2 regions of the Pseudovibrio sp. Tun.PSC04-5.I4 genome follow, and region 1 is predicted to be linked to the other one. Evidence: riboswitches for the same ligand, from Rfam matches in the RefSeq annotation. Region 1 holds a riboswitch; the other holds the start of a gene.
What was found. Region 1 has a riboswitch for S-adenosylmethionine ahead of BLS62_RS06780 (hypothetical protein). Riboswitches for the same ligand answer to the same signal wherever they lie in the genome.

Region 1 (15,455 bases):
AGTACGTTGTTGATCTCATGACCAATCACCGAATGGACGAGCAGGCCGCTTTGAAGAAGGCAACGGACGGTGTCGTTAATGCGTTTCCTGATGGAGTGAGTACGGACCAAAACAAGATGCTGAGCATTATGAAGCAGTCAGATAAGGGAGAGGCCGCTGTCGGGCATCTCTGGTACGCGCGAAATGATGAGAACTCCATCTTCATTATGGATTTTCTTGTCTACTCGGAACACCGCGGCATGGGCTATGCTTCACAAGCACTTGAAATTTTGAAAGCCACGCTGAAGGCTGAAGGCCTGACGCGCATTGGTTTGCGCGTTGAACCCAACAACCAGGCTGCCATCCGCGTTTATGAGAAAGTTGGTTTCGTCGTTACCGGCTGGAATATGGCAAATGTGCTTTAGGCATTCTGCACAAGCCCTTTGACTTCGAACGCAATCCTATCCGGATACCATATCCACTTTTCGGAGCCGCTTTACTGCACGGAGAGTTGTTGAAACTCGGTGCATTCCTTTGTGTTTGGGTCATCCTCCATGTTGTTGAGCGCAACGCATGTTTTGGCTGAGAGCGAATTCATACAGGCGGCGGCTTTTTCCAGCCCCCCTGCAACACTGCGTGCCTCATTGAAATCTGCTTTCATAGCCACACAAGCCTGATCAAGTTGCTGAGCCAGCATCACGCGAATTGCACCGTTAATCGGGCTATCCCCGTTCTCGCGCTTCATCGTTTCAACCGCACAGACTTTCATCTTCTCGCACATGGCCTGATGGGCTAGTTCAAAATTATCGGCAGCTGCTGGCAGGACAATCAAAACACTCAGGGAAAAGAAAAAGGCGCTGAAATATCGCATAAAATTCCTCAAAATATAGAAAATCAGATCTTAGCATATTCGATCTAAGAGGAATAACTGATCCCTTATCTGTTGGATATTGAACGTATTTATATCAGACCATTGAGGGGCAGTATTTTGTGATCTCTAGAGACCTCCGCGCCCAAAGCAAAACTCCAGTGACGAAATGTTGATGTAACTTCATTTCAAATAAGTATGGCTGTTCTGATAAGTTTTAAGAAATTCCAATGCACAACCTGATTTAAGGATCTGAGATGTTTGCACAAAACGCTGCTAAAGCCTTTGCTCTGCTGCCTCTGCTTTTTGCTGTGACACAGCCTGCCCAAGCGGCCAAAACAGAAACGGCCATATTTGCAGGCGGTTGTTTCTGGTGCATTGAGTCTGATTTCGACAAGATTGACGGCGTACTGGAAACGACCTCTGGTTACACAGGTGGTCGCAGTGCCAACCCGACCTACAAGCAGGTTTCTGCTGGCGGCACAGGTCATCTGGAAGCTTTGGAAGTTGAGTTTAACCCTGCGAAAGTATCATACGAAGAGCTTTTGACTGCATTTTGGCATTCTGTTGATCCAACAGATGCAGGCGGTCAGTTTTGTGATCGCGGCGAGAGCTATCAGACCACTGTATTTGCAACCAGTGCAGAACAGCTGAAAAAAGCAAAAGCCTCCAAGAAGGCGCTTAGTAAATCAGGTGAGATCAAAGCACCTCTTGTGACGCCGATCCGTACAGCCTCTGCTTTTTATGATTCAGAAGACTATCACCAGAACTATTACGAGAAGAACCCGATCCGTTACAAATACTACCGCTACCAATGTGGTCGCGATCAACGCGTGAAGAAGGTTTGGGGAGAGAATGCCTACAAAGGTATTCCCGGCAGCCATTAATCAGCGATACTCTTAATGTGAGCAGGTCAAGGACGTTCTTGGCCTGCTTTTTAGTCCTCGTAGTACATGCGGTAGATACCGCCTGTTGAATCATCAGAGATCAAAAGCGATCCATCTCCAAGTTCCACCACATCAACCGGACGACCAAGATAGTCCCCTTCAGCATCAATCCACCCCGTTGCAACGATTGTGGGGACGCCAGCTTCCTCTTTGTCATTCACCGGCACGAACACCACTCGTGCGCCGATAGGATCTGAGCGGTTCCAAGAGCCGTGTTGGGCGATGAAGATGCCGCCTTTGTACTCTTCAGGGAACATATTGCCCTGATAGAAGGTCATTCCCAAACTGGCGGCGTGGGCATCCAGTTCCACTTCGGGGTTAACAACTCCGCTCGGGATTGGTTCATTGATGTAATGCGGCGTGCGAACTGTTCCACCTCCGTACCACGGGAAACCATAGTTTTTGCCCGGCTCCACGCCCTTGTTCAGCTCCTCCGGCGGAATGTCATCTCCCATGCCATCCACCTGATTGTCAGTGAACCACAAATTGCTGGAGTTGGGATGGAATTCCATGCCTACGGAGTTGCGAATACCAGTCGCGTAGACCTGACGATCCATTCCATCCCCAGTGATTGAGATAATACCGCCGATGCCGAGACTGTCGTATAGTTTCAGCTTCATCTCAGGTGGGACGTTGTAAGGCTGGCCGAGAGAGATGTAGATCCGGCCATCAGGCCCCTGATCACAGACCCGCGCAGAGTGGGAGTAACTTTCTTCTGCTTTGGGAATGAGCATTCCCTGACCGATGAGAATCTGAACGTCCGGCTTCGCTTCATCTTTGGCTTTTAATGCATTGGGGAACTTCAACACCCGGTTTTGTTCCGCCAAAACCAGAGCACCATCCTCTGTGAAGCACACGCCATTTGGGATGATAAAAGACTGGTTGGCAGCAAACTGCCTGACTTCCGCGGCTATCGGTGCGTTTTCATCCTGCTCAACCACCCAGACCCGATCAGTCGTCGTTCCAACAAAAACGGTTTTGCCATCGGGAGCAACGGCCATATGGCGTGCATCTGGCACTACAGCATAGGGCTCAATATGAAAGCCTCTCGGCATTACAACAACATCCACATTGTCAGAGAGGGTTTTCTGGTCAGCCTTTGTCTGGCTCACAAACTCCGTCTTAACCTCGTCTATTATCTTAGTGGATACAGCAGCCTGTGTTGAGGACATCAGGAAAGCGTATGTGCATGTCGCCACGATTCCGTAGCTGATGGTTATTTTACTGCACATTCTCGCGTCTCCTTGGGTTTCCTGATTTGGTGAATAGTTAGGTGCAATAAATGACCTAAGCCGTGCAATTAGACCAACACTATGCGCTGTTTTGACGAGGAGGGAGAATACTTAGATTTGACAATAATTCAGTTTATCGAAACGTGAAAATTGAAGGTATTCACTTAGCGGAACCTACGTTATGTGGTGTTAGGGTAAGACATAACGGAATTTTGAAAGTGTGGAGAAAGAACAAAGGACAGTCGCACACTTGCAATTGCCTTATTTTCGTGCCAAATCCCTAGCATCATCAAGAGAAGGGCTGGCGCCCTCGCCAACCTGCCAAACCGGGCAAGGTGGTCTCCGCCATTAGGGATGTGGTTTCGAATAGAGGACTAGGTCGTCATCGTTCGCAACAACCAAGCGGTAGTTTCAATGGATTTTGCGCCAGTTCTCCTCGGGAAACCGATGGAGGATTTAATGTTTGATCTTACTAGTCAGCCACAGTCTGCATGGCAGTCCTATGTGTCTGAGTGCGTACCACAATCACTGAGAGAAGCTGTGTCTCATCTTGCTGATGAGTTTACGGCAACATACCTTTTGGATTGCCTGATCCTCGAAAAGGGATTGCGTAGTCGTTTATGCTCTCACTCAACACGCCAAGACAACACTCCCCTCAGCTCAGAAGAGCGCACAGACCGGTTTGCGACTTTGCTGCGATTATGGGCCAACGGTTGCCATACGGTTGTTGACGAGCGTCTATTTGCAGATACGGTGCGCAGACGCCCGAGAGAACTTGAAGCACTACGATTGCACTTTAAACAAACCGCTCTTCGCTCCAAACAGTTTCGCTAGACCTCAGGCTGCTTGGCTGCCAAACTTTTTTGGTGGCGTGGCAAAAGGATCTGCGACCATTGCAAGCCAAAGGCTTTGTGCGATGCGCTGTGCTGTGGCCAACAATTGTGGAGCTGCTTCTTTGGAAAAGATCGCGTAGACCTCGTCCTCAAACAAGTCCATCCATTCATGGAAGTTTTCGGTCGATACGCCTTCAATTCTGGCATGTGCTGGAACCGGTTTTCCCTTATAGGTGCCTGTTTTTAGCAAAACAGACGCCCAGAAGTGCTTCATCTTATTCAGATGCGGGCCCCAGTCGTCACCCATCTCTTTCAGAAAGATCGGCCCAAGTGTTTCATGTGCCCGGACTTTACCGTAAAAACTTTCTACGAGCAGATTGATTTGAGCAGGCGTAATGGAAGGGTCAAGCGGTGTCCGTTCACGCGCTGATACAACGGGGATTTCTAGTGACACGGCTTGTTTCCCAATTCCAATTTGCAGTTACGCGACTACGAGGTCGTAAATTTGGCGCGTTGTTCCGATGATATTTCGATTGGCTTACCATCATCACCGACTGCAACAAACGTAAACTGTGCGTTTGTCACCTTTTCACGACTGCCGAAGCGGTGGCGCAGCGCCCATGCTTCGATCGCAAGGGTGACGGACGTTCTTCCTACCCGCAGGACATGCGCATACACGCACATGACGTCTCCAACCTTCACTGGGCGGATAAAAGTCATGCCGTCAATTGCGACAGTGACGACACGTTCCATAGTGCATTGGCTGGCAGCAATACCGGCTGCTATATCCATTTGAGAGACAACCCATCCACCAAAGATATCGCCAGATGCATTCGTATCCGCTGGCATAGCCATTGTGCGCGTGGTTAGCTCACCTACTGGCTGCACGTTTTCAGCGTTGTCTCTTGCGTCAGTCATTGTTTTAAGCTCCGTCCAAACATTACCAGAAATGCTATGCATGACGTGTGCCATCAGCTCCAGTAATATTCATCGCCATGTGGAAGCAATCAACAACTTGAGCTGCACTCTTCTTCGTGTCAGCCTGGGCTGCGTCTGCAATGCATTCTTCAACTGCATTCTCGAACAAATTCAACCAGCTGGCAATATCATCACTGCAGACCTGAGCAGCGGCACTCCGATATTTGCCAAGCGGGCGGCCAGAGTAACTCTGATCCTTCAAAAGCGCTGAGCACCAGAAGCGCATTGCCTGTGCTTCATAATCTTCCCAATCACATCTCAAATTGCTGAGATAAACACCAGCAAGACGCTTATTTTTGCGCAGCTTATCTACATGGCTTGTGACAAGCGCACGCACCTGAGTGTGGGTGAGTTCGGGATGAACCGGAGTACATTCGCTCAGCGGGCGAATGTCAAAATGTTGATATGTCATTGTGGTATTTTCAAAGGCCTTGCCAATGACAAGGCCTAGGCCCTTTATTTTTCCTTAAGGTCACTTTACCTCAAGAACCCACCTTAAAGCTCTGCGGCAGCTCGTAGCACCTCTGGCTTTTCAAGGCAGTAATAACCAGAGAGCCTGCTGATAACACCTTCTCGCTTCCATACATTCAACACACGACTGACGTTTTCGCGTGCGCCACCCGCCATATTGGCAATTTCGGCCTGAGAGATTTTGTAGTGAACAAGAATTTTGTGGCTATCGACCTTCTTGCCAAAGGTTTCTGATAATTGAAGCAGTGTTTGCGCGACACGGCCGTTGAGCGGCAAGAAAGAGCGAGCCGCCAAAGCATCGTTGGATCTGCGCAGGCGAGTCGCTACGATGGAAAGCATGTGTCGGTAAATTGCAGGATTTTCATCGGCATAGCGATAAAATGCAGCTTTGGAGATAAATGCAAGCTTACTTGGCTTCAAAGCGGTCACGGTTGCGGACCGTTCACTGCCATCCAGCAAAGCAATTTCACCCACTAGCGTTCCTTGCGCCAAAACGGCAAGGAGCTGTTCACTGCCATCCAATGAGACTACGGAGACCTTCATGTTGCCTTCGATAATAGCATAACAGCCATTGCCAGGATCTCCAGCCTTAAACAAAACTGCCCCGGACTTCAAAGACATAGGCTGCGCGATTTCAGAGAGCCCATGCGCATGTTCTTCCGCCAAGCCTGCAAGTGAGAAGCTATTTTGAAGGAGTTCTTTGAACTTTGTCATCTTATCACGAGGTCCTGACGAGCCGTAGTTCCACATTTTGTAGTTGAAACTACATCAATATAATTGATGATTTTAACTAGGTCTATCTTGCGGCTTTTTTGTGACAAGAGTCACAGAGCTTATCGCCATTTTTCGGCAAATTAGAGACGTTCATAAATACCCCAACATTTATGACATATTCAATAGAACGATCTCTTCACGTTACCGCAGGAAGAGATCGTTCTTAGAACAAGAAGATATCTTTTTCCATCAAAAGAAACGGAAATTCCTCGCTTATCAGGAATTTAAGCTGATTTTCTCGTGAGGAGATCTGCCGTATGTTCTTCCTCAGCGTTAGCTGGTGCTCTTGTTCGGGATAGGATGGGCGACACAGGACCATCGCCTGATCTCTAGCTTCGTTGATGCCATGCCAGAAAAAATCTCGCAGATCGGTTTCCTCATCAGCTAATGGCAAATCGGGACCGCAGTATATGGTTTCCAACCCATCTTTGGCCGCACGCTTAGCTATTGAATTGCCGATACGATTTGCACCCGTCGGGAGGACAAGTGCGGGCTCTCGTCCCTTCATCATGGTCAGAACGGTGATCAGTGCTGCACTGACTGCGGGGTGTTTGGCCAGATTCCCTTGTATTGCAATAAAGGCTGGTGGGCGGGCATAAACCTCTTCAAACAAATCCACCTGTGCGGCGATTTCAGCTGCAATGGCTTCTTCGGGTAACATCTTCATCGGGCTGCGGATCGAGTACCACAATGAGCTCGGGAATAGATCACCAAAGACGGTATGGCCGAAATCCGTTAGGGGACCTGCTGGCTTTGTGAGGGTAACAGTCAGGCCGACCATGGTCTCATGTTCAGCCCATGCGACCACATCGCGGAGTTGATAAAACTCCCGCGACCACATCTCACCAGTTACAACGCAACCGACAGCAGAGAGGCGTCCAGCGATGATTAAATCACAGATCGCCCTATCAACGCCGTAGCTTTGCCCAAATTCCAGACTTGTTAAGAGGATGCGCTTCATCGCGCGGAACTCCCAATCCCAAAGGTTCAGGAGCATATTTAACAAAGCTTGGAAATTTAACGCAACGAAATCTCGACCCTCTCAGTAGGATTTCAGGGGCAACTTCACCCCAGAGAGCTTGTATATCCGTATATTTTCGATGGTAGTATTTCCGAATACACCCTTAGATTCTCGGGGGATAGTCTCGATCAACACCACATCATCGAACATGTTTTTGAGCCTATCGGACCGATCTCTTCTTTCTTCCGTCACATACAGCATATTGCTGGTTTTTGGGGTCTGAAGTGCCTCGGGAATCATTGCATATCGCATACGCTCGGGAATCGCATAGACTTTGAGTCCCGTATTTTTCAGCGCATTTGCCATTTGGCCGGTCAAACCATAGCTGGTTGTGGCGATCCAGTCGACATTGTTGGCTTTAGCCAGCTCAGCAAGTTCAGTGCCGATCGTTTGCCATCCGCGCATCTGGTGTGTGGGGTCTTTGCGGCCCAGTGATGTGTTCAACGGCGTGAGTGCGTGGACATAAACAAGACCTGCGATCACAACTCCCAGCACCACTGCTGATGGAGCGAGTGCTTTGAACCAGCGCCCAACATTCACCGGCGGATAAGCTGCGGCTATGCCGGCAAACAGTGCCAGAGTTGGATACATGGGCGCGGGCCAATTGCCCTGCACACGAGAATGCAGCGAGTGGAAGAACAGATAGACCAAGAACGGCAGAACGGTCAAAACCAACAGGCTTGCAGCGCTGTCCTGCTTTACCACGCGACGGAGGATGCGCCATGCTCCAACCAGTGCGATTATAAAGACCAGCGGGTTGAGCAGACCAGCAACAGAACCAATAAACTCACCAATGTATTTGACGGAATAGCCATCGGGAACAGAGCGACCAAACTGTTTTACAAACGAGATCCACTCGTGCTGCGCATTCCAATAAAGCACGGGCGAGAAGATCGCGATGGCGAGTGCCCCACCAAGCCACAACTGCCATGAGAGCAGATAGCGACGGTTTTCCGGCACCCAGAGCAGCCATAAGACAATGCCTATGCCAAGGAACAGTACGGAGTATTTGGAGAGAAGCCCAAGTCCTGCAAAAATGCCAACAGCAATCCACCAGTTGGCGTTCTTTGAAGCGGTGAGCTCTGCCATGGCCCAAAGTGCCAGCCCCCAGAAGAAGACCGAGGGGGCATCTGGCGTTGCCAGTAATGAGCCAACACCTATGAGTAGGCTTGCGTTGAAAAAGAGAACTGTCCAGCCTGCAACATGGTCATCAAACAGCACTTTTGCAGTTCGCCACAGAACAGCAGACCCTATTGCGGCTGACAGAATACTTATAAAGCGAACACCGAGCGCAGTATCGCCAAACAACGCCTGACCTAGCCAGATCCAGTAGGCGACCATTGGTGGATGATCGTAATATCCGAGTGCAGGATAGAGCCCCCACAGGCGGTAATAGGCTTCATCCTCAACCAGATCTGAATTCATGCCTGTCGCCAGACGTGCCAGAGACAGCACGGCAACAATCAGGATCAAATTGGTTGGCCGGAGCCAGAAGCTCAACGGCTTTGCGGAGGTTGTTTCCTGCATCTGCTCACAATCCTCAGGGTAATCAGCCTTTGCGCCATGTGAGCGTGTTGGAGATTACATAGTTCCACACGGCTCCCATGATCGCACCGGCTGCACCGGCAAACCACCAGATTGGTTTACTGGTGTAAATCAACTCTGCCACACCAACATTTGCCAGAACACCAAAGCTACAAATCACATAGAATGTGAGCAGACCTTTAATCCAGGCTGCACCGGCTAAACGGCGGTCCCGGTACGTGAGGCGGTTGTTGAGGAAGAAGTTGGAGGACATGGCGACGAAGGTTGCAATCAACTGCGCAATGCCGAAGCTCATACCAAAGAGAACGAGCAGCAATTTCAATGCGATGAGGTGAACGACAACACCGGTGCCGCCAACCATGGAATACATCATGAAGCGGATTGAAATCACGTCATTAAAGAGTTTGGAGACGAGCAGGCCGAGGTAATCCATTGTTACCAAAGTATCGAGCTTGCTTTCACCGTGCTGGCGTTCGCGGAACACAAACGGCAGTTCCTTGATCCGCAACGCGCCTTTTGCGCTGGCAACAATGTCGAGCATAATTTTGAAGCCCTGCGAGGACAAGTGCGGCGCAAGATCCACGAACTTATCACGGCGAAGCATGAAGAAGCCGCTCATCGGATCGGAGAGTTCAACCTTCAGGAAGTTACGCGCCAGATTGTTTGCAAGGTTGGAGCCCCAAGCGCGAATAGAAGACAGGCCGGTGCCCACATCCCCGCCTTCCACATGGCGGGAAGCAACGCAGATGTCGTAGTCTTGTGAGCGCAGAGCTGCCAGCATCTTCGGGAGCAGGCTTTCATCGTGTTGCAGATCGGCATCCATAACGGCGACGTATTTGGAGCTGGAGGCCAGCATCCCTTCAATACATGCGCCGGACAGACCGCGGCGGCCTATACGCTGGATGATGCGGACGCGTGGGTCGCGCTGTGCAATTTCTGCGGTAACCTGTGATGTGCCATCTGGAGAATTGTCATCAACAACAATCACTTCCCAAGCAACGCCTGCGAGCGCTTTATCCAGCAGCTCAACAACAATTGGGACGTTTTTGCTTTCGTTATAAGTAGGCAACACAATGCTCAGCTCAGCGGGTCCGGTCTGGCGATCATCTGAATTGCGGTTTTCGGGCACATCATTCTTGGTGTTTAACACCATGGTTTCTCCAGTGTTCAGACCTTCCTTTAGGAGCTAAAGGGAAAGATCCTTCAATTTTTCGCGCGACCTTAGCCGCTCTTGATACTATTGCAAGTATTGATTGGGAAATTTGCGCCCGATTGCAGCGGCTTCGCGCCTTGCCCTCCCCTGCTCAATGGGCTAGGAGATTGGCAACAGTGCGCTTCTCCTCGGATATACTTGGGGGAAGTTCTCGCAACCTCATTACACTTTCATGGATGTAACGGCCTCATGGCAAAAAAGAAAAGTGCCAAGCTCAAAGCTCGTTTACCGCGCGGTTTTGTAGATCGCGCTCCAGCTGAACTGCTGGCTATGGAGAAAATGATCTCCGTTATCAAGCAGACCTATGAGCTTTACGGCTTTGATCCCGTGGAAACTCCAATGTTCGAGTACACTGATGCTCTTGGCAAGTTTTTGCCGGATCAGGACCGTCCGAACGCTGGCGTGTTTTCTCTTCAGGACGATGACGAGCAATGGATGAGCCTGCGGTATGACCTAACCGCGCCCCTCGCCCGTCATGTGGCCGAAAATTACGAAAGCCTGCCAAAGCCTTACCGCAGTTACCGCGCTGGCTACGTGTTCCGCAACGAAAAACCTGGACCGGGCCGTTTCCGCCAGTTCATGCAGTTTGATGCCGATACCATTGGCGCACCTTCCGTTTCTGCGGATGCTGAAATCTGCATGATGGCGTCCGATACTATGGAACGCCTCGGTATTTCTCGCGGTGATTACATCATTCGAGTGAACAACCGTAAGGTGCTTGATGGTGTGATGGAAGTGATCGGGCTTGCCGGTGACGAACACGCTGATACCCGCCTGACCGTTTTGCGCGCTGTAGATAAGCTGGATCGCCTCGGCGTAGAAGGCGTGAAGCTGCTGCTCGGCGAAGGCCGTAAAGATGTTTCTGGCGACTTTACAAAGGGTGCTGGCCTTGGTGACGCGGAAGCCGAGAAGGTTCTTGCCTTTGTTGAAGCTGGTGCAGATACCACAGACCAGACCATTGAAAACCTTCGCGCTTTGGTTGCTGAAAGCGCAACCGGTTCTGAAGGCGTTGAAGAGCTGGCGACCATGGGCAAGCTGTTTGATGCAGCAAGCTACACGGATGGCCGTGTTCTCATTGACCCTTCCGTTGTGCGCGGCTTGGAATACTACACTGGCCCGGTTTATGAAGCTGAGCTGACCTTTGAAGTTAAAGACGAAAAAGGTCGCCCTGTTCGCTTCGGTTCTGTTGGTGGTGGTGGTCGTTACGATGGCCTCGTTTCTCGCTTCATGAGCCAGCCTGTGCCTTCTACCGGCTTTTCCGTTGGTGTTTCCCGTCTGATGGCGGCACTCACCACACTGGGCAAGTTTGGTCAGGACGAAATTGCAGGGCCTGTGGTTGTGTGTGTGATGGACAAGGACATTGAGTCCCTTGCGCATTACCAAGCCATGGTTCAGGAGCTGCGCAGTGCTGGTGTTCGCGCTGAAATGTATCAGGGCAACCCGAAACAGTTTGGCAAACAGCTGCAATATGCTGACAAACGTAATTCACCATGTGCCATCATTCAGGGCTCTCAGGAGCGTGAACAAGGTGAAATCCAGATCAAAGATCTCATTGAAGGCAAACGCCTTTCTGCTGAGATTGAAGATAACAAAACCTGGCGTGAAAGCCGCCCTGCACAGTTTGCTGTGAAGCGGGACGACTTGGTTGCAGAAGTTAAAAAGCTTGTTGCAGCTCAGGAAGATGATCGCAAAAACCAAAGCGAGAACTAATATGACATTGGGGGATAACCGCAGCTTGGCTCTGAGCCAGCTATTTCGGGATGCGGGTTATGAAGAGGCAACCCCGCCAATCTTGCAGCCAGCAGATATCTTTTTGGATCTGGCTGGCGAAGATCTTCGGCGGCGCCTGTTTTTGACAAATGGGAAAGATGGACAAGAGCTTTGCTTACGTCCTGATTTCACTATTCCGATTGCTCGACATTATCTGGAAACAGGTGAAGCGGGCCGTACTGCGGCATTTTCCTATGTTGGACAAGTTTTCCGACATCGCCCCGGGCAACTGGGCGAAACCATGCAGGCTGGTGTTGAATCCATTGGCCGCAGCGATGAAGAACAGGCTGATGCGGATATGCTGGGCCTTGCTCTTGATTCGGCGTCCAGCCTTGGCCTTTCCTCCCCGCGCATTCGTGTTGGGGATGAAGGTCTGTTCACATCAGTTCTGCAAGCGCTTGAAATTCCAAAGGTTTGGCAGCGCCGCCTGCGGGATGCGTTTGGCGAACGTGATCAGCTTGACCAGGTTATCACCCGTATGAGCGGTACTGAGGCCAAGCCGGACGCTAAGCTTGGCTTCCTTGCTGCCCTTGAAGGCCGCGATCCTGAAGCTGCTGTGGCTGTGGTTGAGGACGTGCTTTCTCTTGCTGGTATTTCTGCTGTTGGTGGGCGTACCGCTCATGAGATTGCAGAGCGCTTTATGGAGCAAGCAGCCCTTTCGGCCGGGTCTGGCGTGGACAAGGATGTGATTTCACGTCTGTCTGCCTACCTCAACATCTCCGGTCCGCCTCCGCTCAAAGCCGTTGAGACCTTGCATGATTTTGCCAAGAAAACCGGCCTTAATCTGGATGCTCCTATTGAGCGTCTGGCGAAGCGGTCCGACCTGATGGCACAACGTGGCATTGACATTTCCAAGCTGGAATATTCTGGTGATTTCGGGCGTCGTTTGGATTATTACACTGACTTTGTCTTTGAAATTCATCATCAATCCAGCTCACATCTCGGACAGGTGATTGGTGGGGGTCGTTACAACAAGTTGGTGGAACGACTTGGCGCGCCGCGCTCTGTCCCCGCTGTTGGCTTTACTATTTGGCTTGATCGTGCTGCTGAGGGAGATGTCTAATGGCTGGCAATCTTATTCTTGCTATTCCCTCTAAAGGTCGCCTTCAGGAAATGACCCATGCGTATTTTGCGCGTGCTGGTTTGAAAGTGAAGCGTCCGGGTGGTGATCGTAACTACCGCGGTACTTTGAAAGGTGTTGAGGGCGTTGAAATTGCGTTCCTTTCCGCCTCTGAAATTGCGCGGGAAATCGCAGCTGGGACTGTTCATTTCGGAATTACCGGAACGGATCTGGTCAATGAGAACATCGACAGGCCCGAGGAAAAGACACACATCATCACCGCGCTTGGCTTTGGTCATGCAGACGTTGTGATTGCTGTTCCGACAGCATGGATTGATGTGTCCACCATGTCCGATCTAGCTGATGTTGCTTCAGATTTCCGGGCGCGGCATGGCCGTCGTCTGCGCATTGCAACGAAGTATGTGAACCATACGCGGCAGTTTTTTGCGGAGAACGGCATTGCGGATTACCGCATTGTTGAAAGTGCTGGTGCGACTGAGGGAGCGCCTGCTGCTGGCGCTGCTGAGCTTGTGGTCGATATCACCTCCACCGGTTCTACGTTGAAAGCCAACAATCTGAAGATCCTAGAGGACGGTGTGATTGCCCGTTCTCAGGCGCACCTTGTGGCCTCAACCACCGCAAACTGGGATGAGAGCGCTTTGCAGGCGGCTCGTTTGATGCTGGACCGTATCACGGCGCAGGATAACGCTCATAATTTCAAAGAGATGCGGACTGTTGTGGCTAACCCTGAACAGGTGTTGAGCAAGGTTGCTGCGCTTGGATGTATTGCCCCATTTGGCATTGAAGGCTCATCGCTGCTGCTGCATTGCCCTGCCTCTAATGTTCCTGAGTGTGCGGATAAGTTGCGCGAGCTAGGGGCACAAATGGTGACGGTCACGCCGCTGGATTACGTGTTCCACACGGCAAATCCGTTGTTTGAGCCTTTGGCACAGAAAGTCGCGAAGTAAGCGGCGTTTCCTGATAAAGCTTTGAAAACGCACTCCAATTCGGGGTGCGTTTTTTGTTGCGTGGTTTTGCGTTGAAAGCGTACTTTCTGCGTCGGTTTGTGGATCAAGACTATGTTGGGCGTTTTAACGCTGTCCGCTTGTCTTCCACTATCTGTCGGCAGCAACACCCCTCAAGATGATCGTTGACCATGCCCATGGCCTGCATGAAAGCGTAGACGGTTGTTGGGCCAACAAAGGACCATCCGCGCTTCTTCAGATCCTTTGAGATTGTGGTCGAGAGATCGGTCTTACCGATTGGGCCGAGTGTAGCAAAATCACAGAGTGCTGGGCGATCTTTTGCAGCAGGTTCCCACTTCCAGAAGTAGGCGGCGAGAGATCCAAACTCTTTTTGCATTTCCAGAGCACGATTGGCATTGTTGATTGTGGAGGTGATCTTACCGCGATGGCGAATGATGCCTGCATCCAGAACGAGGCGCTCAATATCATTTTGGGTGAAGTGCGCGACAGTCTCGATATCGAAACCAGCAAAGCCCGCACGGAAATTTTCACGCTTCCGCAGGATGGTCAGCCATGACAGGCCGGACTGAAAGCCTTCGAGGCAGATCTTTTCAAAGAGGCGAGTGTCATTGGTGACCGGATGGCCCCACTCGTTATCGTGGTAGGCCTGATAGAATGGATCACCGCCGTGCCATTTACAGCGGTCTTTTCCATCTTCTCCGCGAATGAGACCTTCAGCAATCTCTGTTGAGCTTTGGTCCATAATCCTGCCTCTCCGAATGTTTCCTATATGTTCTCATATAGAGCATTGGCTCACCAAAATGGCAAGCCAGAGAGAAAGCTCTTTTGTTGGAAACTGCGGATCAATCGAACAATGCGTCGATGTCGTCCTGAGTTACTGTACCTGTTTCTACATCCAGTGCAGGACCGTGCAACAAGTCTGCATCGTCGCCCTCTTTATCGGCAGCAAGGTTTGCAGAAATTTCCTTGAAACTTTCAATCCCGCCCCAGATATCAATCATGCGGATGATGCGCTCTTCAATAAATGCAAGCGTGTTCACCACTTTGCTGATGCGCTGGCCAGTCAAATCCTGGAAGTTACAGGCTTCGAAAATGGAAACGACCTGCTCATGAATGTCACTGACAAGGCCTTCATGCTCAGACGGGATCATCGGCATAACGGTTGCCGCGTTCTGATCAATCATCTCAGCTGCGGTGAGAATCTGGTCAGTTGCGCCTTCTGTACCGGAGACAATTGCACCCAGCTCCAAAGTCACACGACCACGTTCATCATTATCTACGCTTGATTTATCGTGAAGGGCTGCAATTTCATTTTTGGTGTTGGCGATGGCTTCATAAATTTCATCAAGCTCGCGCTTAAGTTTTGCCGCCTCACCAATTTCTTCACGCAGCTCTTCTGCCACGCGCTTGGAAAGTTCAGCTGGATCTGCTCCCGGAGCAGCCAACAGATCTTTCAAACTCGCGATTTCTTCCATCACCAATCGGTGACGGTGCTCTTCTCCGTTGTCCTGGATCGGAGCACTTATTTCCGTTCGTGCGTTCCGCAGCCCAAACTGAGCTTCTGCGCGAAAGGCTTTCCTTGCAACTGACATCCCAACCCCGAACTCATGAAGCTGTCATAGCTTCGAACTTTAAGCCTCTGACACTGTGGAGCAATTTCACAGTGTGGCGCGCATACGCAAGCACGCCCATCAGAGACGATTCGTATTTCTGTCTTCTTTTTACTTCTTAGAGTGTTAATTATTACCGTAGACTTAGCCCGAGTGAAATTTACAAGA
Region 2 (15,455 bases), 2.8 Mb from region 1:
TCAGCAATCCTCACAGCTTTCATGGCGTTAGCTGTCATTCCTCCTGTTGCCATAGCAGGGCATTCAGTGGATTGGCCACGCGGATGGTTTGCGATAACGCTTGTTTATATTGCACAAATCGGCATTGGGCTTTGGCTGGCCCGCGTAAACCCAAGATTGCTAAAAGAACGAACCACCTTCCCCAAAAAAGTTGATGAGCAAGACATTTGGGCAACCGTATTTTTGGTTATCTGCGTCTTTCTCTATTTTGCTGGGACGGCGCTGGATGCAAAAGCATGGCACATGACACCACATACAGGAGCATTCACGTCCGTACTCCGCGGTTTGTTTCTCTTCTTATGCGGTGTTGCTCTTGTTGTCTGGACCATCAGCGTAAACCCTTTTGCCACACCAACCGTTCAGGTGCAGGAAGACCAACATCAATACGTTGTCGATACCGGGCCATATGCCTTCATCAGGCATCCCATGTATCTTGGCTTGATGATGTGCTTCGCAGGGCTGTCGCTCATCCTCGGCTCCAACCTCTTCGCAATTCTGGCAATCCCATTGGTGCTCTTAGGGTTTTGGCCGCGCATGGTAGAGGAAGAGCAAACCCTCTCCACCAAGTTACCCGGTTACAAAGGCTACCGGAAACAGGTCCGCCACCGCATCTTTCCCTGGATCTACTAGAGCATGTTGCGTTAATCGGGTTCCCATGCTGCTGCCTTGAAGAAGTTGTAGCATCCTCCTCGTTAAAGAGATCGCAGACGTGGCCTACCGCCTGCCGCAGCTCACTGAGTGTGCGTCAGCTCTACGGATCAATTCATTAGTTTTGCAAGGGCCATCTCAATGGGATTCAAATCCAGGCTATGAGGTGGGAGGGGAAAACACGGCCCGGTAGCCTTCATTGTCACCGCTGGGGTAGGGCTCTTGTGTGATGACAGGTTATCGAAAAATGGGATCTGAAACAAAAGCACGAAGATTTTCTAGGTGACTTGAGGACGTCGCCATTTGGGGACGATTGGGAACCTATTGCGCGTACGTGAAGCTCGTATGACGTGGTTTCAAACATGATACTGGATGATGCGGCCTTCGCCGATTTGGCGGGGGGCGCGGGCGGTTGCGATGTAGCTGTTGATGCCGTCTTCTGGTTCTACCCGGCGATGGGTTCTCAGGTGGGCAGCGTTTTCTTTGACGGCAATGAGGTGCGCGACGAAGGCTGAGTTGCTGCGGAAGATGACGATTTTGCGCTGCGGATCCAGGTGCAGGTTTGCAGAGCTAGGTTGTGTAGTTGTCTGAATGTCATCTTGAGTAGCGAGTTGTTTGCCGGGCGCGCCATAGTTGTCTTTGTTTGAGACAGGGGCTTCTCTGTGATCGCGATTGTTGGCCCGGCGCGGATCAACACTATCGCGGTTGCGATTGTTGGCGCCTACATTGGTGTTTATCGTTTTTCCAGTGCGGGTGACACGCATAACTTTACTCCCCCGACTGTCTCAAAATGAGACGATTGCCAGTTTCCTGACATTCAAGTCGCAAGGCGCGTGCCAAACATTAAGTATTTATTAGGATTTTAAATATTTCGATATAGATATGAAATATTTAGTGATGGGAATGCTAGTTATTTCAATAGGTTACAGTTTGTCGATCTGATCTTCCGGGCCAGTGACAAGGAGGGTGACGCCATCCTCTGTGAAGGTGCGTTCTATGACTTCCAGCTGTAGCAGAATGATCTGGCGTTCCAGTTCGGCACTGCTGGAGAAGCTAGCCGAGACACTGCGGGTTTTTAGGCGTAGCCATGGCACAAGGTCTGCTTCTCGAATTACGAGATTAGCAGCGCCTGAATAAGCACGAGCTAGGCCGCCAGTACCGAGTTTTGTTCCGCCAAAGTAACGCACGATGATAACGCCGACATCCACTAGATTGGCGCCAATGAGTGTTTTGAGCGTTGGCATACCGGATGTGCCAGACGGTTCGCCATCATCTTTGCCGCCTTCATCTATGCGCCCCTCGGGAAGCATACGTCTGAAAGCGGTGACGTGGTGGTTTGCCTTTTTGTGTTCATCGCGAAGGTCTGCCAGTGTCGACGCGAAATCAACATGGGGCACCAGAAAGGCTAGAAAGCGGGATTTCTTTTCCTCTAGTGAGGCGAAGTATTCGCGTTCGACGGTGAACAAGGGCATGGGGTCATGCTCCCATTGGCTCAGTGGATTTGAAATGTTTGGACAGCTTGAGCGTCTGGCCCTGATAGTTGGAGCCGATCCCTTCGCCATAGAGCGTATCTGGAACTTCTTCCATGTGCTCATAAACAAGACGACCAACGGTCTGGCCGTGTTCAACGATGAACGGCACGTTGTGAGAGCGCACTTCCAGTACTGCTCGAGAGCCTGCTCCGCCTACGCTGGAATGACCAAAACCGGGATCAAAGAAGCCTGCGTAGTGCACGCGGAACTCACCAACCAAAGGGTCAAACGGAACCATTTCTGCTGCATATTGCGGAGGAACGTGAATAGCTTCCTGAGAGACAAGGATATAGAACTCGTTTGGATCTAAAATGAGCGTTGCATCACCGCGATTGTGGAGTGGTTCCCAGAAATCAGCAGGGTCGTGTGCGTCTTTGCGGTCAACGTCAATCATACCTGTGTGGCGCTTGGCGCGGTAACCGATGAGGCTGCCTTTCAGATCGATAGAAACCTGAACGCCGTTGTTGATGGCGTCTTCATCCATGCCGCCGGAGACCAGCGTGTGCTCCTCATGTATGGCTTTGAGGTCTTTGTCATTGATGATGACTTCACCATCGCGGAACCGGATTTGCGAAAGGCGAGAGCCTTCGCGCACCAACACTGGGAAGGTTTTTGGGGAGATTTCGGCATAAAGTGGCCCAGTATACCCAGCTTCTACACGGTCAAAGGCGCGGCCTTGATCGGTGATGACGCGGGTGAACACGTCAATCCGGCCCGTGGAGCTTTTTGGGTTTGCTGTTGCGGATAATTCGGCAGGAAGAGCTAGGGATTCCTGAAGGCGGACGATATAAACGCAGTTGGTTTCCAGCACAGCGCTCTTAGAAAGATCGATCTCGTGCAGGATAATTTTTTCCAGCTTATCTTCCAGCTTGGAATTTGGGCCGGGTAGGAAAGAAGCGCGTACACGCCATGCTTTTGCGCCTAAACGCAGGTCAAGGCTGGCAGGCTGGATCTGATCTTCATCAGGCGCATTGTCAGCGCGAATTACGCCTTGCGCAAACATGGCTTTAATCGCTTTTGCCGGAAGAATGCCCGTCATTGTTGGTCTTGTCCCACTCATACTCAGTTCGTCTTGCTACTGATTAACGTAAGTTTGATCGAACGCCAAGCCTGCAACCTATGCTGATTGATTGACCCTACTGTATTTTCGAGATAAAAATGCTGCATATTCCGTGGTGTTTTGGTCGACCGGCTTGCAGCCACGTAAAACAACTAGCTAAAGGGTCGGGTTCTTGTATAGACCTCGGCTCGCGCCGGGGTATTTTATTGAAGGGGCACACTGTAAGCCTCTTCTGGCAGGAATGAGCGATGACAGACGCAAAGAACTGGAAGCCTGCAACACGGCTTGTTCATGGGGGCACTACACGCTCCAGCTTTGGTGAAACATCCGAAGCTCTTTTCCTTACGCAAGGGTATGTTTACGACAGCTCAGAGGCTGCGGAAGCGCGCTTTTTGGGCGATAATCCGGGGTACATCTATTCCCGGTATGCAAACCCGACTGTAGGGATGTTTGAAGAGCGAATGTGCCTTCTTGAAGGGGCGGAAGCTGCACGCGGTACTGCTTCTGGTATGGCGGCTGTTAATTCTGCGATCATGGCCTGCGTCAAGGCTGGCGACCATGTGATTGCGCCGAAAGCGCTGTTCGGTTCCTGTCGATACATCATCGAAAAATTGCTGCCACGCTATGGTGTGGAATCCACGCTGATTGACGGTACTGATATTGAACAATGGAAAGCAGCTATTCGTCCAAACACGAGAGCGGCCTTCGTTGAAAGCCCGACCAACCCGACGCTTGAAGTGATCGATATTGCTGCTGTGGCAGATATTATTCACGAAGCTGGTGGACGCCTTATAGTAGACAACGTGTTTGCGACGCCAATCTGGCAGAGCCCACTGGCTTTGGGTGCGGATGTGGTGATCTATTCTGCGACTAAGCACATTGATGGGCAGGGACGTTGTCTGGGTGGTGTCGTGCTTTCTGACGAAAAGTGGATTGTGGAAGAGTTCCATGACCCGTTCAAGCACACAGGCCCGGCTATGAGCCCGTTTAATGCATGGGTTCTGCTCAAGGGTTTGGAAACGCTTTCTCTGCGTGTTGAACGTCAAACTTCAACAGCTGGCAAACTTGCAAATTTCCTTGCAGATCATTCTGCAGTGTCCCGTTTGGTTTATCCGGGCCGTGATGATCATCCGCAGGCTGATATTGTGAAGAAGCAGATGCAGGGTGGGTCTACTATGCTGGCGTTTGATCTTGCGGGCGGCAAAGAGGCTGCGTTCAAGTTCTCCAATGCGCTGGATATTGTTAGCCTTTCCAACAACCTTGGAGATGCGAAGAGTCTGATTACGCATCCGGCAACCACCACGCACCAGAGCGTGGCCGAAGATGCTCGCGTTGAGCTTGGCATCACAGACAAGACACTGCGTCTGTCTATCGGCCTGGAAGATCCTGAAGATCTGCTGGAAGACGTTTCACGAGCGCTGGATAGCTTAAAAGCTTAAAGCTGCCTGCTTGCATAATATGTGTTTAGGAAGGGCGCCTTGTATGGTGCCCTTTTTGTTGGGTGGCTTATTAGCCTGCGCCAACAGCCAGATCGCGGCGTGCGCCTGAGATGGTTACGATAAACCCGGCGATAACATCCAAAAACGTGATGGTCAGCAGAAGGAAGAAGAGCGGCGTCGCAGCTTCCTGCACCGATAGAAATTCGATGATGTAAGCAACAAGGATGATGAGGGATAAACTGTGATCGACCAGAGAGATTGCAGAGGTTCGTGTCGCTTTGATGATCTCAACAAATAGCAGCACCAATGATGCGCCAAGCAGGATTGTTGCTACATCCAGTGGAACGACCAGGCCGGATGGAAGAGGGATGCTGTAGATGACAGCAGCCCAAGGGGTGACATTGTATCCTTGATCCAAAACAGGTTCCAGCCCATCAAACCAGCGAAAGGCTACAGCATTGTAAACCAGAAGCGGAAAGAGCGTGAGCGGAATGGCCATCATTTTAGATTTGCCTCAGTTGCTAAGAAAATAAGGTTAAAAGATCAATGACGCTAAGTTAACATAGGTCAACCAGTAATTGCGATGCTTAGTTTTCTAGGCCTGAGGAGTGCAGTATTTGCAAATTTTCACATCCCGCAAGGAGGGTTGCACGCTCAAGTTCTGATGTGATGCGTTTAATGCGGCCTTTGCCCAACTGAATGCCCGGTTCTGGCCAAAAGCCTTTCACGACTAGTGCGTTGCTTGCTTTTTCGCGTTTCATATCAATACGCCCGATTAATTTGTCCCCTTCCATAACTGGGAAGACGTAATAGCCATATTGTCGCTTGGCTTCAGGCACGAAAATCTCGATGCGATAATTGAAATCAAACAGAAATTCAGCGCGTTTACGGTCGCGCAGGGCAGGATCAAACGGACTGAGCACGCGAACCCGCTGGATTGGATCGTCTAAAGCGGAGAGCTCATCTTCGATATGAGGGCGAGCAAAACAGAGTTTTGGTTTGGTGCCCTTGGCTGCTTCAATCTCAACCTTGATGATCTCATCACGCTTAAATGCCTGCTCACACCAACTCCGCGCATCTGCAAGGCTGATTTTATCCCAATAGGCTGCAATTTCATTAGGTGTTGCGAAGCCCAAGCGATCCAGTGCTGAATTGCAAGCCCAATCGATGGTTTCTTCTGGTGCTAGTTTCGTATCGCGATGCGGGTTGGGAATAACGCGCTCCGTGAGATCATAGAGTTTTTGGAAGTTCTGCCGATGTGAGACTGAGATTTTACCCGTCCGCCAGAGGTATTCCAGAGCGGTTTTTGATGGATTCCACTCCCACCATCCACCTTTACTGCGCTTTTCATCCTTACCTACGTCTGAGGTGCCTGCAGGGCCATTCTCTTCAATGTGCTTCAGAATATTGTTTAGCTTGGCTTGATAGTCAGGGCTGTGCCAAACTTTCCATCTGGTATGCAAGCTTTCCGAACTTTGTTTGAAGCGGTAATGCCAATGAGGGAAAAATTCCGTTGGGATTATGGACGCGTCGTGCGTCCAATGTTCAAACAAACTGCGATCATTCTCCAGCAGTTGAGCAAGATGTTTGGGGCGATAACTTTGACGGCGAGACCACAGGATCATGTGGTGCGCCCGTTCCACTGTGTTGATGCTATCCACCTGCACAAAGCCAATGCGCTTGATCAGGTTGAGGAGATCCTCGCCTTTTGAGGAACCCGTTGGTGCCTCCAAAAGGGCGTGCTTATGCAAGAATAAGCGGCGCGCAGAGCTGTTATCGAGTTTCAGGAATGTCTGCGCGTCCATAGATGCTAAACCTCAGGTGGATGTTCAAATTATGCCTAGAGGCTAGGAGAGGGGACGTCACTCCGCAAGCAATTATACCAAGAAAAGTGTGGGTTTGTTCTTTTTATGTTCTGTGCTCTAAGGTCGTGAGGGGAGAAGCTGCTTTACTTATGAACTTTGCCTCTGACGGGAATCTCCCTCGTCTGACTGCACAGGCGACCTGATGTAATTGCTATTTAGGAGAGGAGGTTTTCTGGAGTTCTTTTGGGAGAGAATTTAGCAGGTGGCACGATCTGAAGTATTTGATTTCTAAATGGTGCATTTTGTATGACTGACACAAGGGTTCAAAAAGAAGTCGCAAATTGGTTCACGGCTGAGTTTCTTCCTGTTGAATTGGGCGAGGCGTTTTTTGAAGCAAAGGGATGTTTATGCTGGGGCGGAGAATGAAAATTTTATGCACTAAATGTTTCTAGGGAAAGTAGAACCGTTGCTTCAAAAGAAGTAACGGCGGCTTAGGCAATCAAAACCCGCAGTGTTTCTACCGCGGGCTTGTTGAGAATGTCGGATAGTTCAGCTCCAACCGATGGCCATACTTGCTGTGTAAGTTGCTGATGGCTTGAGCGTAATTGCAGTATCCATTGCATCTACACGTTCAACGCAGACAAAATTAGCCTCTGCCCCTGCACCAATGTCAGCGACCTTTGCCGCGGCTTCTCCGGGATTCCAGACCATGCAGGATTTCTGGTCACCTGAGATTGAGATCTGTCCCATTGGGCTGTTGAGGAAGAGGTGCTCTGGAATGCCAGAAAAGAAACGAGTTGTGGCCCCTTCCAACTCAAGGGGGCCTTCTACATTTATCAAGCTGTCGTCGTTCATGCGGTCGATACCGTGGCAACCCTCTAAACCTTCAATGCTGACTTTGTTGGTATCGCCAATATTGAAGTAAGTATGGAATGCAAACTCTAGGCGCTGGGTGTTATTACTTTTATTCTGGAATGACAGTTTCATCGTCAGCTGTGTGCCAGCCGTGATTTCCAGTTGGCTCGCAAAGGCTACCGGCCAAACCTCGTGACTTTTTGGGCTATCGGCTAAGACCAGCACTATTTTTGTTGCGCCATCTTCGGTCTGCTTTACGCTTGCAACAGCCCAATCTACGACGCGCGCAAAACCATGCATCGGCTGGTTTTCAGCTATGCCGGGGCCAAACCATGGCAAACAAAGTGGTATACCGCCGCGGATAGGGGTACCTGCAGTAAGCTCGCTTTTGGGTGACATCCATAGCAAGTCTGGCTTGCCTTTTGGAATGAATGACATGACATGAGCACCGTTTAGAGCAATCATCGTCTTGGAGTGCGCGTTTTCGATGAGGATAGCTTCTCGAGTCTCTCCTGACTTGAGCTGGACAAAGGAGACGCCGTTAACGCTGGTGGTTTGTATGGTGGATGTGCTTGACATTATGCTGCCTATCCGTGGCCTTGTAAGGAGGACGCCGTCAACTTAACGCCCAGCTGAAGGGGTGTGAAGGTTGGTGACACACTCCTTGGTATGGCAGCGGTGGTGTAGCGCAGCAAGTATAGATGCGGGTATTAAGTAGTCGGCATTATGCACCATAACAAAACCCGCAGTGTTTCCACCGCGGGTTTGTGATTGTTAGCAAAGCTAAGAACTCTCCGGCCTTTAGGCGTTTGTGAGTTCGTTTGCTTTGATCATTTTGTTGCGCTTTGCTAGCGTCCGCAAGCGCAGGGCATTGAGGCGGATGAAGCCAGCAGCGTCTTTCTGGTCGTAGGCGCCGTGGTCATCTTCAAAGGTCACTAGCTCTTCTGAGTAGAGAGAGTAAGGAGACGCACGACCAACAACGATCACGTTGCCTTTGTAGAGCTTGAGTTTAACGGTACCTGCCACAAGTTCCTGAGACTTATCGATCATTGCCTGCAGCATCTCACGTTCTGGAGAGAACCAGAAACCGTTGTAGATGAGTTTTGCATAGCGAGGCATCAACTCGTCTTTGAGGTGCGCGGCGTCGCGGTCCAGAGTGATGGATTCCATCGTGCGGTGTGCTGTCAGGAGGATAGTTCCGCCTGGGGTCTCGTAAATACCGCGGGATTTCATGCCAACGAAGCGGTTTTCAACCAGATCGAGGCGACCAATGCCATTGTCGCGACCATAGTCGTTCAGCTTGGCAAACAGAGTTGCCGGAGACATGTGCACGCCGTTGATGGAGCATGCATCGCCTTTTTCAAAGCCAATTTCGATCTCAGTTGCTTCGTCAGGTGCATCCATCGGGCTGACGGTCCGCTGGAAGACGTATTCCGGAGCTTCCTCATTCGGATCTTCCAGGACTTTACCTTCGGAAGACGAATGCAGCATGTTTGCATCTACGGAGAACGGTGCTTCGCCGCGCTTGTCCTTTGGTACCGGAATCTGGTGCTGTTCAGCAAACTCGATCAGGTCGGTACGGGATTTTAGCGTCCAGTCGCGCCAAGGTGCGATCACCTTGATGTCTGGGTTCAGGGCGTAGCATGCCAGCTCGAAACGAACCTGATCGTTGCCTTTGCCGGTAGCCCCATGCGCAACAGCATCAGCTCCAGTTTCCTCTGCAATCTCGATGAGACGCTTGGAAATGAGCGGGCGTGCGATGGATGTGCCGAGAAGGTAAACGCCTTCGTAAACTGCGTTAGCCCGGAACATTGGGAACACGTAGTCCCGAATGAATTCCTCTCGGAGATCATCAATGTGGATTTCTCGAATGCCAAGCAGTTCAGCTTTTCGTCGGGCTGGTTCCAACTCTTCACCCTGACCTAAGTCAGCGGTAAAAGTTACAACTTCGCAGCCGTATTCGGTCTGCAACCACTTGAGAATAATCGAGGTGTCGAGCCCGCCAGAATAGGCTAGCACAACCTTTTTGATGTCGCCTTGGGCCATAGATTAATATCCAAATAGTGTGTCCTGGCGCGTATAGCGCCTACGGGGCGCAATTTACCGAGCGCAGCCAGCAACGCAAGTAGCTATTGGTCATTGAATGCGAATATTTTAAGCGTCGAAGTACTCAGTCTTTATACGTTGGTCATATTAGTCGGAGCGGGAAAATTTACACGGTGGTTTGTATTTCAGATAAGCATTTGAAATTATTGAGATATCAGTGGTTGAGTGGGTCGCTTGATGGGTTGTTGTACGAGTAAAGGGGCCGTTGAGCCTCAACAAAACTGTATGATCTCTCAATAATTTAAACGAGAGAACATAGATGTTATTGACCGAAATTGGCCGGTTTTTCTCAGGGTCTCTGCACCATCCACTGTATATACGAAGGTTTCCCTCAGGTGAGTGCGTGTATTTTTAATGGTGTCCGGTGTTTTGATTTTTGATCAAGGTTCTGGACGTTAACTGAGTCGAATCCAGTTAGTTTGATTTATGGTTCCCAGTTTTCAGGAGCTAACTCAAATCCTTCAAACAGAAAACCAGGAGCGACCGTGCAACCCACAAGTGTCCATTCGCCAAGGCTCTGAGCAGACTGCCAAGCTTGACGTGGGACGATTCCTTGCGGGCGTTCGCCCTTCATAATGTCCATGCCCAGAGTGAGGTCTGTTCGGCCTTCTGCTTCTGAACTGATGGAGAGGAGGAGAGGTGCGCCACCGTAATAGTGCCACGTCTCGATGGCATCAATTTTGTGCCAATGAGATTTCTGGCCTTTCTTCAAAAGATAGTAGATTGCAGTTGAATACCCACGTCCAACAGGACCTTCGGTATCTCGAAAAGTCTCGGCGTAATAACCCCCTTCGGGGTGCTCTATCATTTTAAGCGCAGTGATAATGTCTTCAGCTGAAGTCGTGGCGGTCAGTTGATCTGACTTCATCAGAAAATATCCTTGCGACGTCGGATTTCAGCAAAGATATCCGCTGGATCGGCGTCGACCATATTCAGGGTTTTCTGTATTTCAGCATCTCTAACGCGCAAAAATGGGTTGGTAGATAGCTCAGCTGCCATTGAAGTTGGCAGGGTTGGTCGTCCTACTTCTCTCAGAGCTTCAATGCGTTTTGTACGCTCCTGAAGAGCCTGATTGTTTGGATCGATAGTGAGTGCAAATTTGGCGTTAGCCAATGTGTACTCATGGCCGCAATAGATGGTGGTTTCTGGTGGCAAGGTGTTTGCCAGGTGGCTGAGGGATGCCCACATCATTTCGGCATCACCTTCAAACACTCGGCCACAGCCCAACGCGAAAAGCGTATCTCCGGTATGAGCTATACCTGCTTCCTGGAACCACCACGAGATATGATCCAATGTGTGACCGGGAGTGCCGATTGCCTTTACAGCGATTGGACCAACGAGGATGTCATCACCGTCTTCGACAAATTTGTTGAGGCCGGTAAGGTGCTGGCGGGCTCTTTCCGGGCCTGTCACCTTTGCGCCGGTTTTTTCGGAAAGCTCAGTAAGACCGCCGACGTGATCCCAATGATGATGGGTTATCAAAATGTCGGTGAGTTTCCAGCCAGTTTCCTTCAAGACTTCAAGGTAAGGCGCTGCTTCCGGTACATCTATTGCTACAGTGCTTCCGCTTTCAGGGTGGTGAATGAGAACGCCGAAATTATCTTTCAGACAACTAAACTGCCGTACTTCAACTTCAATCATCAGCGCGCTCCCAGACATGCAACAAAATCACAGGGGGATCATGGGTGGACACGCTGGTAAATTCAACAGCAAATTGACAAAACTCTGGGTGTGGTTGATTTATGATTGCAAATCATTTGGAAGAAGCGTTGCGTCGCAGCCTTAGGCACCCCATGATAATTAAAGGCAAGACGCGGAGAGCCAGTTGTATCTTGATGTTACTCATTTGAAAGAGTTCTACGATCTGCCGCTCGGGCGTATGCTCCGAGTGCTGGTTGGGAGCCGCGTAAAAATGCTCTGGCCGGAAATGCGTGGGCAGAGTTTGCTCGGCATTGGGTATGCTGCGCCGTATCTTCGGCCCTACTTAAAGAAGACCAATCGCGTATTTGCCGGTATGCCTGCTGCACAAGGGGTGGTGAAATGGCCTCGTGAGGTGGAAACCCCGAACAAAGCATTTCTCATGGAAGCCGGACAATTGCCGCTTCCAGATTCCTGCATTGACCGAATTTTGCTGGTGCATGCATTGGAAATGGCTGGTGAACCGGGTGCAATGTTGGAGGAAGTTTATCGGGTTTTGGCCCCCGGCGGGCGCGTTATGGTCATCGTACCGAACAGGCGCGGTGCATGGGCGCGGTCTGAGGTTTCGCCGTTTGGATACGGTCGGCCCTATTCACGACCGCAGCTGGATAACTTTCTGAACAATCACCATTTATCCGTGATCTCTCGCGAAGAGGCGCTGTTTGTCCCACCGACAAACTCAAAACTGGTGTTGAAGAATGCACGCAGTTTTGAGCGTCTTGGGGCTGTTGCCTGGTCTGCTTTTGCAGGGGTGCTTGTGACCGAAGCTGAGAAGCAGATTTACCGTGGCATTCCACAGCGTGCAAGCAAGGTGGCGCGTGTTTTACGTCCGGTTTTTTTGCCTGATGGAAAACCGGCTGGTGCTCAGGTGCGTACTAACCACGAATAATGCAGAGGGCTCTGCCCAAAAATGTACCTGAGGTTGCCCCAATAACTGACGCGAATGCAATCAGGAATACCGGATTCGTGTAAAGATCTGGGTTCACTGCATTTATCGCTTTACTCGCATAATTTATTACGAATTGGGTCATGAGAATGCAAAGAGTAAACCATTCGCCTGCAAGTGTGACCTGATCTCCATCTCGCGCCAACACCCAGCGTTTTTGCAAATGATAAGCTGCTCCAGCTAAGAGCGCGTATACCAAAAAGAATGCGGACCAGCTGAGAGACGGGTTTGGTAGGGTAATGATGCCGTTGATGGTTATGAGGCCTAAAAAGGGCAGGAAATAGGCGGTTTTAACTGAGGTTTGCCGTTGTTTTGAAGATTTTATGCCCAAAAAAATCAACAGGGCAAGCAAGGGCCATACCCACAAAGGGGCACCGGTAATGAGTTGTAGCATCTAAGGTTCCTAAAAATATATGTGTCGATAAATTAACTATTTGCGTTCCAGAAGGAATACGGCCTGATCGCCGATCAGGTTCCAAACCCACCATGGGGCTTTGAAACTGATACGTTGGCCTCTGGCGTCCAAAGCTTCTGCCTGAATGACTTTGGCGTCGACTTCTTTTGACAGTTCAACAAAGTCCCGAATGGTGCAGAAATGGATGTTTGGCGTGTCGTACCATTGGTAAGGTAGGTAATCTGTCACGGGCATTCTACCCTTGAACAGAAGCTGCATGCGGTTACGCCAGTGACCGAAGTTGGGGAAGGAAACCACAACTCGTTTGCCGATACGCAGCAACTGCTCCAGAACTTGCTTAGGGTCCATTGTGGCTTGCAGCGTATGGCTCAGGATGGCGTAGTCGAACGCATCATCCGGGTAAGCTTCAAGGTCTGTATCTGCATCACCTTGAACCACTGAGAGTCCGCGGGAAACGGCTTCGTTTACGCCCTGCTGAGCAGTGTCAAATCCACGCCCATCAACGCCTCGTGTTTCTATGAGGAGTTCCAGCAGTTTCCCAGTCCCGCAGCCAATATCAAGCACGCGAGCGCCCGGTGTTACAAAATCGCAGAGAATTCGATGATCGCCGCGTACATTTTTCAAATCAGACTTCGTCATAATAGGTCTACCTGTATTGAATGAACTTCATTGTTTCATGCGGGCGATGGTTATTCGCCATTGCCGGGGGCGGGGATGCCCCGTGCTTTTGCAGCTCCTGTTAGGAAGCCACGCATGGTTTTGAACAATTCAGGTTCATCAAGCAGGAATGCATCATGACCGCGTGAGCTTTCGATCTCAACAAATGAGACGTTTGCTGCTGCAGCGTTGAGTGCGCGGACAACATCTTTGCTTTCCGAAGTTGGGAAGAGCCAGTCGGTTGTAAAAGACATGACGCAGAAGCGCGTTGGAGTATGCAAAAAGGCATTGGCGAGCTTGCCGCCATGTGCTGCTGCAAGGTCGAAATAGTCCATCGCTCGGGTGACGTACAAATAAGAATTCGCATCAAAGCGATCTACGAATGTCATACCCTGATGGCGCAGGTAACTCTCGATCTGGAAGTCTGCATCAAAACCAAAGGTGATGGCTGAGCGATCTTGCAGATTACGTCCGAACTTGCTGTGCAGCGAAGCGTCCGACATATAAGTGATGTGTGCTGCCATCCGTGCAACAGAAAGGCCCTTGGTTGGGCGCTTGCCTTCCTTGGCATATTGGCCGTGGCACCAGTCAGGATCTGCCATGACTGCTTGCCGGCCAACTTCATGGAAAGCAATGTTCTGGCTGGAGTGCCTTGCTCCGGATGCGATTGGAACGGCGGCGAATACCTTTTCCGGATAGGCTGCGGCCCATTGCAGAACCTGCATGCCGCCCATGGACCCGCCAACCACTGCGAACAGTGTTTCAATGCCCAGAGCTTCAACCAGTTTGGCCTGCGAGCGAACCATGTCGCCGATTGTAACGACGGGTAGGTCAAGGCCGTAGGTCTCGCCAGTCTTTGGGTTGGCTGAGGCTGGGCCTGTTGTTCCAAGGCATCCGCCGAGGACGTTGGCACAGATGACAAAATATTTGTCAGTATCAACAGGTCTACCGGGACCAATCATCATAGACCACCAACCGGGCTTGCCAGTTACCGGGTTTTCTGAGGCCACATACTGATCGCCGGTTAGAGCGTGGCACGCCAAAATAGCGTTGGTTTTGTCTTCATTGAGCTCGCCGTAAGTCTCATAGGCAATCTGCCATGGGGCAAGTTCTGTACCTTCATCGAGGCGTAAAGGGTTTTCTGGTCCAAATCGCATGAGCTTGCTGGCAGGCGTATCCATCTGCTCCATTGCAACACTGGTTTGTGTTGAGGGCGAGGTAATCGGAGTCTTCTCCGGTGTAGCGCTGGCAGTCTCAGTCATGTTTTCTTCCGAGTGCTCGTTGAAGCGAATTGGGCGTTCCTCTAAGGGATTGCAAGTGCGTTTTTGCTATGTGCCTATTGGCAGTGTGTCAATGTTTTCTTTTGCTTTCATCCTCGGAGTTTTCTATGAATTCGCTAAGGGACTGTTCAATATTTTGAGTGAGTTAGTACAATGTCTGGGTCTGCATCTGCGGTGGGTGGAAAAAAGAGTTTGTCTCAAGTCCGAGATAAGCTGGATGAAGTTGATGATAAGTTGCACGCCTTGTTGATGGAACGAGCGGACTTGATTGAGCATATTGTTGCGGCAAAAGCTGAACAAGGTTCTATGCATGCTGTTTTTCGTCCCTCTCGTGAAGCAGAAATTATGCGGCGATTGGTTGAGAACCATAAGGGAGTTCTCCCTGTTCTGTCACTTGAGCACATCTGGCGGGAGGTAATATCTTCCCTCACGAATACCCAGACAACTTATCGTGTGCACCTTGACGGCAGCGCTGATCGAGTCGCGATGAGTGAGTTGGCACGGTTCTATTTTGGGTTTGCAATTGATTTTCTGCGTGAAATTGACCCCTCTGCCGTTCTTTCTGAAGTTGATAATTCACAGAGTGATCTTGGAATAGTCGCTTTAGAAGAGCGTGCTGACACGCCTTGGTGGCGTGGGCTGGGTGAAAGGGAAGATGGTTCCAAAGGGCCTTCTATTATTTCACGGCTTCCGTTTTTGGTAATGCAGGAGCGGCCTGCTGATTTGCCAGTGTTGGTTATTGCTGCGCAGACAGTGGAGACTGAAAAGCCGGATATTTGCATCTATGATGTGCGTTGGACGGGCACTATGCCGAACTCATTGATGCATAAAGGTATCGAAGTGTTGAGTTTTTATCGCAGCTTTGAAGGCGTAGATGCGCTATTGGCTGTACCCGGCGACATTTCTGAAAATGAGCTGACTGGAATTTTTGGTGAGGCTGAAGCCATGCCAGATAAACTTAGGTCAGTTGGTGGA

Region 2: linked by a shared signal. The riboswitch ahead of BLS62_RS19960 (O-succinylhomoserine sulfhydrylase) and the one ahead of BLS62_RS06780 (hypothetical protein) in region 1 are both predicted to bind S-adenosylmethionine.

The regions. Positions count from the first base shown of each region.
Region 1 covers NZ_FNLB01000006.1:369,639-385,093, reverse strand. The annotation lists gene BLS62_RS06800 (GNAT family N-acetyltransferase) at 1-404, shown strand, start outside; gene BLS62_RS06795 (hypothetical protein) at 476-850, opposite strand; gene msrA (peptide-methionine (S)-S-oxide reductase MsrA) at 1,105-1,734, shown strand; gene BLS62_RS06785 (PQQ-dependent sugar dehydrogenase) at 1,785-3,026, opposite strand; SAM-I-IV-variant riboswitch at 3,308-3,438, shown strand; gene BLS62_RS06780 (hypothetical protein) at 3,486-3,860, shown strand; gene BLS62_RS06775 (group III truncated hemoglobin) at 3,864-4,313, opposite strand; gene BLS62_RS06770 (acyl-CoA thioesterase) at 4,349-4,777, opposite strand; gene BLS62_RS06765 (group III truncated hemoglobin) at 4,812-5,249, opposite strand; gene BLS62_RS06760 (Crp/Fnr family transcriptional regulator) at 5,333-6,022, opposite strand; gene BLS62_RS06755 (ChbG/HpnK family deacetylase) at 6,246-7,043, opposite strand; gene BLS62_RS06750 (glycosyltransferase family 39 protein) at 7,125-8,630, opposite strand; gene BLS62_RS06745 (glycosyltransferase) at 8,653-9,801, opposite strand; gene hisS (histidine--tRNA ligase) at 10,051-11,571, shown strand; gene BLS62_RS06735 (ATP phosphoribosyltransferase regulatory subunit) at 11,573-12,694, shown strand; gene hisG (ATP phosphoribosyltransferase) at 12,694-13,659, shown strand; gene BLS62_RS06725 (DNA-3-methyladenine glycosylase I) at 13,769-14,398, opposite strand; gene BLS62_RS06720 (protein phosphatase CheZ) at 14,520-15,269, opposite strand.
Region 2 covers NZ_FNLB01000006.1:3,151,653-3,167,107, forward strand. The annotation lists gene BLS62_RS19940 (methyltransferase family protein) at 1-669, shown strand, start outside; gene BLS62_RS19945 (hypothetical protein) at 1,044-1,451, opposite strand; gene BLS62_RS19950 (YigZ family protein) at 1,611-2,159, opposite strand; gene BLS62_RS19955 (2'-deoxycytidine 5'-triphosphate deaminase) at 2,164-3,279, opposite strand; SAM riboswitch at 3,382-3,459, shown strand; gene BLS62_RS19960 (O-succinylhomoserine sulfhydrylase) at 3,528-4,718, shown strand; gene BLS62_RS19965 (hypothetical protein) at 4,789-5,220, opposite strand; gene BLS62_RS19970 (winged helix-turn-helix domain-containing protein) at 5,306-6,523, opposite strand; gene BLS62_RS19980 (D-hexose-6-phosphate mutarotase) at 7,073-7,957, opposite strand; gene BLS62_RS19985 (argininosuccinate synthase) at 8,180-9,424, opposite strand; gene BLS62_RS19990 (cupin domain-containing protein) at 9,909-10,352, opposite strand; gene gloB (hydroxyacylglutathione hydrolase) at 10,352-11,125, opposite strand; gene BLS62_RS20000 (class I SAM-dependent methyltransferase) at 11,310-12,071, shown strand; gene BLS62_RS20005 (hypothetical protein) at 12,058-12,522, opposite strand; gene metW (methionine biosynthesis protein MetW) at 12,559-13,182, opposite strand; gene BLS62_RS20015 (homoserine O-acetyltransferase MetX) at 13,233-14,390, opposite strand; gene BLS62_RS20020 (chorismate mutase) at 14,634-15,455, shown strand, end outside.